DNA from 2 places in the Stenotrophomonas maltophilia genome. Region 1 is predicted to be linked to the other one. Evidence: predicted binding sites of a transcription regulator. Region 1 holds the regulator's gene; the other holds the start of a gene.
The links. The regulator HrcA, encoded in region 1, represses chaperone genes, less so after heat shock. The targets are predictions, from matches to a motif close to TTNGCACTCNNNNNNNNNGAGTGCNAA.
Positions count from the first base shown of each region.

Region 2: EZ304_RS08945 (co-chaperone GroES) is a predicted target of HrcA. The motif match lies at 2,717-2,743, and genes of this name have one in related genera.

Region 1 is NZ_CP037858.1:3,882,597-3,888,236, reverse strand. It holds gene dnaK (molecular chaperone DnaK) at 135-2,057, opposite strand; gene grpE (nucleotide exchange factor GrpE) at 2,238-2,753, opposite strand; gene hrcA (heat-inducible transcriptional repressor HrcA) at 2,817-3,881, opposite strand; gene recN (DNA repair protein RecN) at 3,997-5,640, shown strand, end outside.
Region 2 is NZ_CP037858.1:1,969,788-1,975,427, reverse strand. It holds gene EZ304_RS08960 (protein-disulfide reductase DsbD domain-containing protein) at 1-237, opposite strand, end outside; gene cutA (divalent-cation tolerance protein CutA) at 234-572, opposite strand; gene EZ304_RS08950 (endonuclease) at 641-2,431, opposite strand; gene EZ304_RS08945 (co-chaperone GroES) at 2,790-3,077, shown strand; gene groL (chaperonin GroEL) at 3,161-4,810, shown strand; gene EZ304_RS08935 (DUF6445 family protein) at 4,944-5,555, shown strand; gene EZ304_RS08930 (serine hydrolase domain-containing protein) at 5,617-5,640, opposite strand, start outside.

The DNA.
Region 1 (5,640 bases):
AAGTCGGGATTCGTCAAAGCGGAAGAGCGGAACCAGGTCCGCTCTTGCGTCGGGCGCCCCGACACGCCGGTGGGCGGTCAGGACCCTGATGCGACAACGGGACGCTGGTTGCCAGCGTCCCGTGTCGGTCCGGATCAGGACTTCTTGTCGTCCTTGACTTCGGTGAACTCGGCGTCGACCACGTCGTCCTGCGCCTTGCCGGCATTGCCGGCATCGGCACCCGGGGCACCGCCCTGGTCGGCCGAAGCAGCGGCGAACAGCGACTGGCCAGCTTCTTCCAGTGCCTTCGACTTGGCTTCGATCTGTGCCTTGTCGTCACCCTTCATCGCGGTCTCCAGGTCGGCCAGCGCCGCCTCGACCTTGCCGATCACTTCGCCACCGACCTTGCTGCCGTGCTCGGTGATCGCGCTGCGGGTGCCGTGGATCAGGGCGTCGGCCTGGTTGCGGGCCTGCACCAGTTCCTGGAACTTCTTGTCTTCTTCGCGGTTGGCTTCCGCGTCGGCGACCATGCGTGCGATCTCTTCCTCGGACAGGCCCGAACCGGCCTTGATCTCGACCTTCTGTTCCTTGTTGGTCTTCTTGTCCTTGGCCGACACATGCAGGATGCCGTTGGCGTCGATGTCGAAGGACACTTCCACCTGCGGCAGGCCACGCGGGGCCGGCTCGATGCCGGACAGGTCGAACTTGGCCAGCGACTTGTTGAAGCGGGCCTGTTCGCGCTCACCCTGCAGCACGTGCACGGTCACGGCCGACTGGTTGTCCTCGGCGGTGGAGAACACCTGCGAGGCCTTGGTCGGGATGGTGGTGTTCTTCTCGATGATCTTGGTGAACACGCCGCCCATGGTCTCGATGCCAAGCGACAGCGGGGTCACGTCCAGCAGCAGAACGTCCTTGACGTCGCCGCCCAGCACGCCGCCCTGGATCGCAGCACCCAGTGCCACGGCTTCGTCCGGGTTGACGTCCTTGCGCGGTTCCTTGCCGAAGAACTCGGTCACCGCCTGCTGCACCTTCGGCATGCGGGTCTGGCCACCGACCAGGATCACTTCGCTGATGTCGCTCGAACGCAGGCCGGCATCGTTCAGGGCGACGCGGCACGGCTCGATCGACTTCTTGATCAGGTCTTCCACCAGCGCTTCCAGCTTGGCGCGGGTCAGCTTGATGTTCAGGTGCTTCGGACCCGACGCGTCAGCGGTGACGTACGGCAGGTTCACTTCGGTCTGCTGGGCGCTGGACAGCTCGATCTTGGCGCGCTCGGCAGCGTCCTTCAGGCGCTGCAGGGCCAGCGGATCCTTGCGCAGGTCGATGCCCTGGTCCTTGTTGAACTCTTCAACCAGGTACTCGATGACACGGTTGTCGAAGTCTTCGCCGCCCAGGAAGGTATCACCGTTGGTGGCCAGCACTTCGAACTGCTTCTCGCCGTCGACGTTGGCGATCTCGATCACCGAGACGTCGAAGGTGCCGCCGCCCAGGTCGTACACCACGATCTTGCGATCCTTGTTGTCGCCCTTGTCCAGGCCATAGGCCAGCGCGGCCGCGGTCGGCTCGTTGATGATGCGCTTGACGTCCAGGCCGGCGATGCGGCCGGCGTCCTTGGTCGCCTGGCGCTGGCTGTCATTGAAGTAGGCCGGCACGGTGATGACCGCTTCGGTGACCTTCTCACCGAGGAAGTCCTCGGCGGTCTTCTTCATCTTTTCCAGCACCTTGGCCGAGATTTCCTGCGGGGCCATCTTCTTGCCGTCGCTGGTCGACACCCAGGCGTCGCCATTGTCATGGGCCAGGATGCCGTACGGGACGTGCGCGATGTCCTTCTGCACTTCGGCGTCGGTGAACTTGCGGCCGATCAGGCGCTTCACCGCGTAGAAGGTGTTCTTCGGGTTGGTCACGGCCTGGCGCTTGGCCGAGGCGCCGACCAGGACTTCGCCGTCCTTGGTGTAGGCGACGATCGACGGGGTGGTGCGATCGCCTTCCGAATTCTCGATGACGCGGGCCTTGCCGCCGTCCATGATCGCCACGCACGAGTTGGTGGTGCCGAGGTCGATACCAATGATCTTGCCCATGGGGGAGACTCCTGAGGATGCTTGTTGGGGTCAGTCCGGCCGTTCGGCCGGTGGATGAATACGATGTGGGGGAGGCTCGTGGAACATTCAAGCCATCTCCCGAACGCTGTGTTTCCGGTCGTCCGGCGCGTTCAGCGTCGGGCCGGGTCGCGGGTCATTCCGCCTCCCGGCCCGGCAGGGTCAGTCGGCGGCCACCACCACCAGCGCCGGCCGCAGCAGGCGCTCGTTGAGCAGGTAGCCCTTCTGGAACACGGTCACCACGGTGCCGGGGGCGGCGCCCGGGGCCGGCACCTGGCTGATGGCCTGGTGGTGTTCCGGGTTGAACGGCTGGCCGGTCGGGTCCAGCAGGACCAGGCCATTGTCACCGGCAACCTTCAGCAGCTGCTTGTAGGTCAGCTCCAGGCCTTCGCGCAACGGGTGGGCGTCGTCGCCGGCAGCCTTCAGGCCAGCATCCAGGCTGTCGAATACCGGCAGCAGCTCCCCAAGCAGCTTCTCGTTGGCGAACTTGCGGGCCTGCTCGATGTCACGGGCAACGCGCTTGCGCTGGTTCTCCAGGTCGGCGCGCTCACGCAGCGCATCGGCCTTGACCTGTTCAACTTCAGCGCGCAGGCGCTCCACTTCGTCATTGACGCCGGCGGCGGCGGCCGCATCGGCGGCACTCTGCTGGGATTCGATATCTGGATGTTCGTGGTTCATGTCTGGGTCCCTGGCGGTCAATCTCCGCCTCCACCCACCCTAGTGTGGGCGGGATGCTGCGTTTCAAGCGTCGGATGTTCCCGGCGTGCGGCCGGCCGGCGAAAAGGCCGCGCCGAGCACATCGGCGGTGGCCTGGACCAGCGGGATCACACGGTCGTAGGCCATCCGCTTGGGGCCGATCACGCCCAGCACGCCCAGCACCTGGCCGTTGGCGGTGTACGGGGCGGTGACCAGCGAGACGCCCTGCAGCGGCATCATCCCGGTCTCCTCGCCGATGAAGATGCGCACGCCGGGGGCCTGGATGGTCCGTTCCAGCAGCTGCAGGATTTCGCGTTTGCTGGAGAACAGCTCGAAGAGCTCGCGCAGGCGCTCCAGGTCGGACAGGTCCTGTACCCCCATCAGGCGGGTCTGGCCGGCCACCAGCATGTCGTCGGCCGCCGGCTGCAGGGCCTGCTCGGCCAGCTCGATGCTGTGCGCCAGCAGCTGCTCCAGCTCGGAACGGGCATCGCGTAGTTCCAGCAGCAGGCGAGTGCGGATCTCGGCCATCGGCAGGCCGGCGAAATGGGCATTGAGGTAGTTGGCCACCTGCTCCAGCTGGCCCGGCGCGAACTCCTGGCGGGTCTCGATGACCCGGTTCTGCACCTCGTTGTCGGCAAACACCAGGATCGCCAGCACCCGGCGCCCGTCCAGTGCCACGAAATCGATCTGGCGGAAAGCGAACTGCTCGCGCCGCGGCGCACTGACCACGCCGACGAAGTGGCTCATCGCCGACAGCAGCTCCGAGGCGCTGCCGAGCAGGGCCTGGGTGCTGCCGCCACCGGCCAGCTCCTGGCGCAACCGGGCCAGCTCACCCTCGCCCGGCGGCTGCATCTGCAGCAGGCTGTCGACGAACACCCGGTAGCCATGCGCGGTCGGGATGCGCCCGGCCGAGGTGTGCGGCGACGCCAGCAGCCCCAGGTCTTCCAGGTCGCCGAGGATGTTGCGGATGGTGGCCGGACTGACCTCCAGGCCGGCCACGCGCGCCAGCGTCTGCGAGCCGACCGGCTCACCGTCCTGGATGTAACGCGCGATCAGCGTGCGCAGCAGATGGCGCGCACGTGGGGCAAGCTGGTCGGGAGAACCGTGCATGGAATCAACCTGTGAGACACGGACACTAGATAATGGCGGCGCATCACCTTGGCAAGTCATTGGACCTCCCTCGCCCGCGTGCTAGCGTTGCGCGGCTGCTGATACCCCCTTACCCATGCTCAGACATCTTTCGATCAAGGATTTTGCCGTCGTCCGCGCCACCGAACTGGAGTTCGGGCCAGGCATGACCGTGGTTTCAGGCGAGACCGGCGCCGGCAAGTCGCTGATGGTCGACGCGCTGGGCTTCCTGTCCGGCCTGCGCGCCGACAGCGGCGTGGTCCGCCACGGCGCCGCCCGTGCCGAGCTTTCGGCCGAGTTCGCGTTGGAGCAGCTGCAGGCCGCGCGCCAGTGGCTGGCCGACAACGAGCTGGACGACGAAGAACAATGCCAGCTGCGCCGCGTGATCCGTGCCGACGGCGGTTCGCGGGCGTGGATCAATGGCCGCCCGGTGACCCTGGCCCAGCTGGGCGACCTGGCCTCGTTGCTGGTGGAGATCCACGGCCAGCACGAACAGCAGGCCCTATTGACGCGCCCGTCGCAGCTGGCCCTGCTGGATGCCTATGCCGGCAACGAGAACGAGCGCCGCCAGGTGCGCCGCGCCGCCGCCGCGTGGCAGGCACTGGTCGATGAATCGCTGGCGCTGTCGCAACAAGGCGACGTGAGTGACAGGATAGGCTTCCTGGAACACCAGCTGCGCGAACTGGACCGTGAAGACCTGGAGCCGGAGTCGATCGCGGCACTCGGTGCCAGCCACCGTCGCCAGGCCCACGCCAGCGCCCTGCTGAGCGCCTGCCAGGCGGCCAGCAACCAGCTCAACGGCGACGACGGCAGTTCCGCACTGGACCTGCTGCAGCAGGTGCGCCACGAGCTGTCTCGCCTGATCGAACACGACCTGCGCCTGGGCGAGGTGGACGGCCTGATCGAGAACGCCTCGATCCAGCTGCACGAAGCCCTGTCGCTGCTGGACCGCGTACATGACGACCTCGACGCCGACCCGGAGCAGTTCGAGGAGAATGAGCGCCGCCTCGGCCGCCTGCACGACCTGGCCCGCAAGCACCGCGTGCCGATGGACGAGCTGGGCGCGCAGCGCGAGCGCATGCACGCCGAAGTGGAGCAGCTGCGCGGCGCCGACGAACGCCTGCAGCGCCTGGCCGGCGAGATCGACAAGGCCGCCGCCGCCTGGCGCGCACAGGCCGAAGTGCTGACCGCCAGCCGTCGCAGCGCTGCTGCCGAACTGTCGGCCACCACCACCGGCATCATCGCCGAGCTGGGCATGGGCGGCGGCCAGTTCCTGATCGAACTGGAGCCGCAGGACGCCGGCAAGCCGGACCCGCAGGGCGCCGAGCGTGTGGAGTTCCTGGTGGCGGCCAACGCCGGCCAGCCGCCGCGCGCCCTGCGCAAGGTGGCCTCGGGCGGTGAACTGTCGCGCATTTCGCTGGCCATCGAAGTGGCCGCGCTGGACCTGGATGCGGTGCCGACCATGGTGTTCGACGAGGTCGACTCCGGCATCGGCGGCGCAGTGGCGGACATCGTTGGCCAGAAGCTGCGCGCCCTCGGCGAGAAGCGGCAGGTGCTGTGCGTGACCCACCTGCCGCAGGTCGCCTCCAAGGGCCATGCCCATTACCGGGTCAGCAAGGCCCCGGTGGAAGGCATGACCCAGAGCGCGGTGGAAAAGCTGGACAGCAAGGCGCGCGAGGAGGAGCTGGCACGCATGCTGGGCGGCGTGGAAGTGAGCAAGGAAGCGCGCGCCGCCGCCCGC
Region 2 (5,640 bases), 1.9 Mb from region 1:
CTGCAGCGCGCCGGCATTGAAGGCCGGGTCGGCCTTGACGCTGGTGCGATGGCGATACAGGTAATAGCCGGGCGCGATCTTGAACTGCAGTTGCACCTGGCCACGTTCGGGGGCGGTGGCGGTCAGCGCGAACGCCTGGTCCACCGGCAGCAGGTCCTTCTCATCCAGCGCGAACGCTGGCAGCGAGAGCCACAACAGGGCGCACAGGGCGGCGCCACGCGCAAACAGAGTCTTCAATCAGTGTCCTCCCGGGTCTGTGCCCGGATCCAGTCCAGATACGCCGGCAGGCCGGCCCGGGTTTCGACCGCGATGCACTCCGGGAGTTCATACGGATGCAGTTCGACGATCCGGGCAATCGCGTGATCGACGCGGCTTGCGGTGGTCTTCACCAGCAGCTGCAGCTCGGCGTCGGTGGTCACCTCGCCCTGCCAGCGGTAGGTCGACTGCGCGCCATCGAGGCGGGTCACGCACGCGGCCAGGCGCTCGCCGACCAGCGCGTGCGCGATGCGCTCGGCACTGGCCCGGTCCGGGCAGGTGGTCAACAGCAGCAGGACGGGATCGACGGTCGACATGACCGTCGAGTATAGGGCCGCCGCCGGGTCAGGGCCCGGCGGCGGCGATGGACCGCTGCGTTGCGCGGTCAGTTGGCCAGCTGGCAGGTGGCCGGCTTGGCCGAGGTGAACAGGCCAGGGGTTGCCCACTCGGGGTGGTCGATGAACGGGTTGCGGTTGCCCTGGAAGCTGTAGATCACGTCATTGCGCGCACGCTCGGCATCATCCGGCGGATCGGACAGGTGCCAGTCGATCAGGGTCGACAGCAGGCCCATGTAGGCCGGCGAGCTGCTGGTCTTGACGATCCTGCTGCGGTCGTCGGTCAGCTCCAGGTCCGGCTCGGACTGGCCGGTGGCCGCATCCTTGCCGCCCTCGTAGCGGATGGCCATGTACATGACCGCACGCGCCATGTCGCCCTTGCGCTTGCCCCACACCTCGAACGTGCCGGTGTTGCCGTCCGGCGTGCGCACCCAGTTGGAATTGCCCGGATAGCCACCGCTGCCGCCGCCCTGGCCGTTGTTGGCCTCGGTGGCGCGCTCGCCGCAGTTGGCGTCGCACTTGGCGAACGGCTTGTTGCCACGGTCGGCGTTCCACTGTGCATCGGTCAGGTACAGCATGTGGGTGTCGGTGTACGGCGCGTACGGCAGGCCCTTGTCACCGGTGGTGCTGGCGAAGCCCAGCGAGTTCGGCCAGGTGTGTTCGCGGTTGTACTTCAGGCCACTGCCGCTGCCGGCGCGATCGGTCACCTTGGCGTAGCTGCGGTTGCGATACGCGTCGAGGATGCGGTTCGGGTTGTTCGGGTCCTCGTCGGCAATCTCCAGGATGGTCCAGGTGCTGGTGCCCGAGCCGCTGTACGGGTAGGCGGTGTGGCCCTTGATGGTGGCGTGCAGCGAGCAGCGCAGCTGGCTCGGGCTGGACGTGTTCACCTTCGAGTAGTAGCCGGCCGGCACGCCCGGATTGCCCGGGTCGGGATTGCCGCCGGTGCTGGCCACGGTGAAGGCGATGCGGCTGTCGGCGGCCGGGTGCGCGCCCTGCAGGTCGGTGATGCGCGCGGCGCGGATGTCGAAGCGGCAGGCCTCACCGGCCACCAGCGCGGTATTGGTGGACAGCTTCACGCTGCGCCCGCTGGCGGGGAAGGTCAGCGGCACGCTGCCGGAAGTGCCGCAGCTCAGCGCGAAGGCGCCACTGGCCAGGTTCACCGTCTCGCTGAACACCACTTCCAGATCGGCCGCGGCCGGGAAGGTGCTGCTGCCCTGTGCCGGGGTGGTGGTGGACACCGACGGCGGCGTGTTCGGGCCCGGGGTGCCGCCACCACTGAAGGTCTGGCCGTTGTTGCAGCTGCCGAAGGTCTGCCTGGCCGACTCGGCCCAGGTGAAGTGGGCGTACTGGCTGCCGCTGCCGGTCAGCTGCAGCGAGGTGCCCGGCGCCGTGCTGTTGGTCTCGGCCACCGGAATGTTCTGGCTGGTCATGCCGGCGGCAGGGCCACCGGAGGCGGTGATGGCGCCCTCGTAGCTGAGGAACTGGACCACCTTGCCGCTGGCATCGACCAGGGCGATGCCATCGTTCGGGCCGTTCTGGAGGCCGTTGGTCGGGTAGCTGACCACGGCGATGCTGGCGCTGCCGCAGCCCGCGGCGGTACCGGCCGGGACCGGGTTGTTGGCGTAGACCGTGGCGGCCGAAGGATTGCTGCCGTTGTAGAGGTAAAGCCGATAGCCGGACAGGTCCTCTCCGGCGGTGGCGACGACCTCGATCGCTTCGCCGACGTCACCGGCGGCGGTGCTGTCGTCGTAATGCAGTTCGTTGATGAAGACCTCGGCCTGGGCCGGCGCGGCGGCCAGCGCCAGCAGGCAGGCGGCGGCAAGCGGGGACAGCAATCGCATCGACAACTCCTTGTGATTGGGAATGCGCGGCCGAGCCTAAGGCCGATCCAGTGACACTTTGTCGTAAATGAACGTCAGATATCTGACAGTGCGACGCGGATCACCAAAAGTCGAGGGCGCCGAGGACCGAATGGATGCGTTTCACCGGGCTGAACGTCTTCATGCAGGGACGCGCTGTGCGGGCCTGGCCGCACCGAAATTTTTTCCGGGGACGGCCTTGAAAGGCCCGGGGGCAGCTCCATCTCTGTCCTGCTCCCGATTCGTCGGGCTTTTTCGCGAGCGATGCTGGCAGTCACCTGGGGTGAGTGCTAACATCGCCAGACTTTTTCAGACCAATCAATAACTTAAGAGGTCTCTCATGAGCATCAAGCCGCTGCACGACCGCGTTGTGGTCAAGCCGATCGAAGCCGACGAAATCTCCGCCGGTGGCATCGTCATTCCGGATTCGGCCAAGGAAAAGTCCACCAAGGGTGAAGTCGTGGCCGTCGGCCCGGGCAAGCCGCTGGACAACGGCAGCGTGCGTGCGCCGTCGCTGAAGGTTGGCGACAAGGTCATCTACGGCCAGTACGCCGGCAGCTCGTACAAGAGCGAAGGCGTCGAGTACAAGGTCCTGCGCGAAGACGACGTGCTCGCCGTCATCGGCTGAGCCTCGGCGCGACCTGCTTCATCCCCTGATTCCAAACACCCAGCCGCCGGGCATGGCCCGGCGCTACCAATGAGGTAACTGCAATGGCTGCCAAGGATATTCGTTTCGGTGAAGACGCCCGTTCGCGCATGGTGCGCGGCGTCAACGTTCTCGCCAATGCCGTCAAGGCCACCCTGGGCCCGAAGGGCCGCAACGTCGTGCTGGAAAAGAGCTTCGGCGCCCCGACCATCACCAAGGACGGCGTCTCCGTCGCCAAGGAAATCGAACTGGCTGACAAGTTCGAGAACATGGGCGCACAGATGGTGAAGGAAGTCGCTTCGCGCACCAACGACGACGCCGGCGACGGCACCACCACCGCCACCGTGCTGGCCCAGGCCCTGATCCGCGAAGGCGCCAAGGCAGTTGCCGCCGGCATGAACCCGATGGACCTCAAGCGCGGTATCGACAAGGCCGTCGTGGCCGCCGTTGCCGAGCTGAAGAGCATCTCCAAGCCGACCGCCGACGACAAGGCGATTGCCCAGGTTGGTACCATCTCGGCCAACTCGGACGAGTCGATCGGCCAGATCATCGCTGACGCGATGAAGGAAGTCGGCAAGGAAGGCGTGATCACCGTTGAAGAAGGCTCGGGCCTGGACAACGAGCTGGACGTGGTCAAGGGCATGCAGTTCGACCGCGGCTACCTGTCCCCGTACTTCATCAACAACCAGCAGTCGCAGACCGCTGACCTGGATGACCCGTTCATCCTGCTGCACGACAAGAAGATCTCCAACGTCCGTGACCTGCTGCCGGTGCTGGAAGGCGTCGCCAAGGCCGGCAAGCCGCTGCTGATCGTTGCCGAAGAAGTCGAAGGCGAAGCGCTGGCCACCCTGGTGGTCAACACCATCCGTGGCATCGTCAAGGTCGTGGCCGTCAAGGCTCCGGGCTTCGGCGACCGTCGCAAGGCGATGCTGGAAGACATGGCCGTGCTGACCGGTGGCACCGTGATCTCCGAAGAAGTTGGCCTGTCGCTGGAAAAGGCCACCATCAAGGACCTGGGCCGCGCCAAGAAGGTGCAGGTTTCCAAGGAAAACACCACCATCATCGATGGCGTGGGTGACAAGGCTGCCGTCGACGCACGCGTCGGCCAGATCAAGACCCAGATCCAGGACACCTCCTCCGATTACGACCGCGAGAAGCTGCAGGAACGCGTGGCCAAGCTGGCCGGCGGCGTTGCCGTGATCAAGGTCGGTGCTTCGACCGAAATCGAAATGAAGGAAAAGAAGGACCGCGTCGACGACGCCCTGCACGCGACCCGTGCAGCCGTTGAAGAAGGCGTGGTCCCGGGCGGCGGCGTTGCCCTGGTCCGTGCGGTCACCGCACTGGCCGGCCTGAAGGGTGCCAACGAAGACCAGAACCACGGCATCCAGATCGCCCTGCGCGCGATGGAAGCCCCGCTGCGCGAAATCGTTGCCAACGCCGGTGAAGAGCCGTCGGTCATCATCAACAAGGTCAAGGAAGGCACCGGCAGCTTCGGCTACAACGCCGCCACCGGCGAGTTCGGCGACATGCTGCAGTTCGGCATCCTGGACCCGACCAAGGTGACCCGTTCGGCCCTGCAGAACGCGGCCTCGATCGCTGGCCTGATGATCACCACCGAAGCCATGGTTGCCGAAGCTCCGAAGAAGGACGAGCCGGCCATGGGCGGCGCCGGTGGCATGGGCGGCATGGGTGGCATGGGCGGCATGGACTTCTAAGGTCCACGCCCGCGTCGGACGTTGCCGGCCCTGGTCGGCGCGTCTTCCCGATGCAAAGAAGAACCCCGCCGCGAGGCGGGGTTTTTTGTTGCCCGGTTGCCGCCATGGCGCCGCGTCGCTACGCTCGGCGACCATGCCTACCTCGTTCATCGTCGTCGACGACTTCCTCTCTCCGGCCGATGCGCACGGCCTGCGCCAGGCCGGCCTGGGCCTGACCTACCCGGCGCAGGAGGGCGCGTTCCCCGGCCGCAATTCGCTCGAACGGCTGGAGCTGGACGGCCTGTCCGAGGCCGCATCGCGGCTGGTCAACGAACCCCTGCGGCCGGTCAATCCGCTGCAGTCGCACGGCAAGTTCCGGCTGACCCTGGCCAGCGATGTCGGTCGCGCCAAGGTGCACACCGATCATTCGCACTGGTCCGGCATCCTCTACCTCAGCGCTCCGGAGCACTGCGAAGGCGGTACCGAGTTCTTCCGCCACCGCCGCACCAATACCGAGCGCATGGCGTTGAACGCCCACGAGCTGGCTGCGCTGGGCTACGCCAATGGCGGCGACATGCATCGCGACATCATCGAGCGCGACAGCGTCGACGACAGCCAGTGGGAGATGACCATGCGCATCCCGATGCGCTTCAACCGCCTGGTGCTGCTGCGCCCGTGGTTCTGGCATACCGCTGGCCCGGCCTTCGGCGACCGGCCGGAGAATGGGCGGCTGGTCTACCTGATGTTCTTCGAGCAGGCGCGTTGAGGAATGCCATCCACGCATGGCGTGGATCTACCGAGGTAGCCGCGCAGGCGTCATTGCCCCCTCATTCGACGAATGCCTTCGCCGC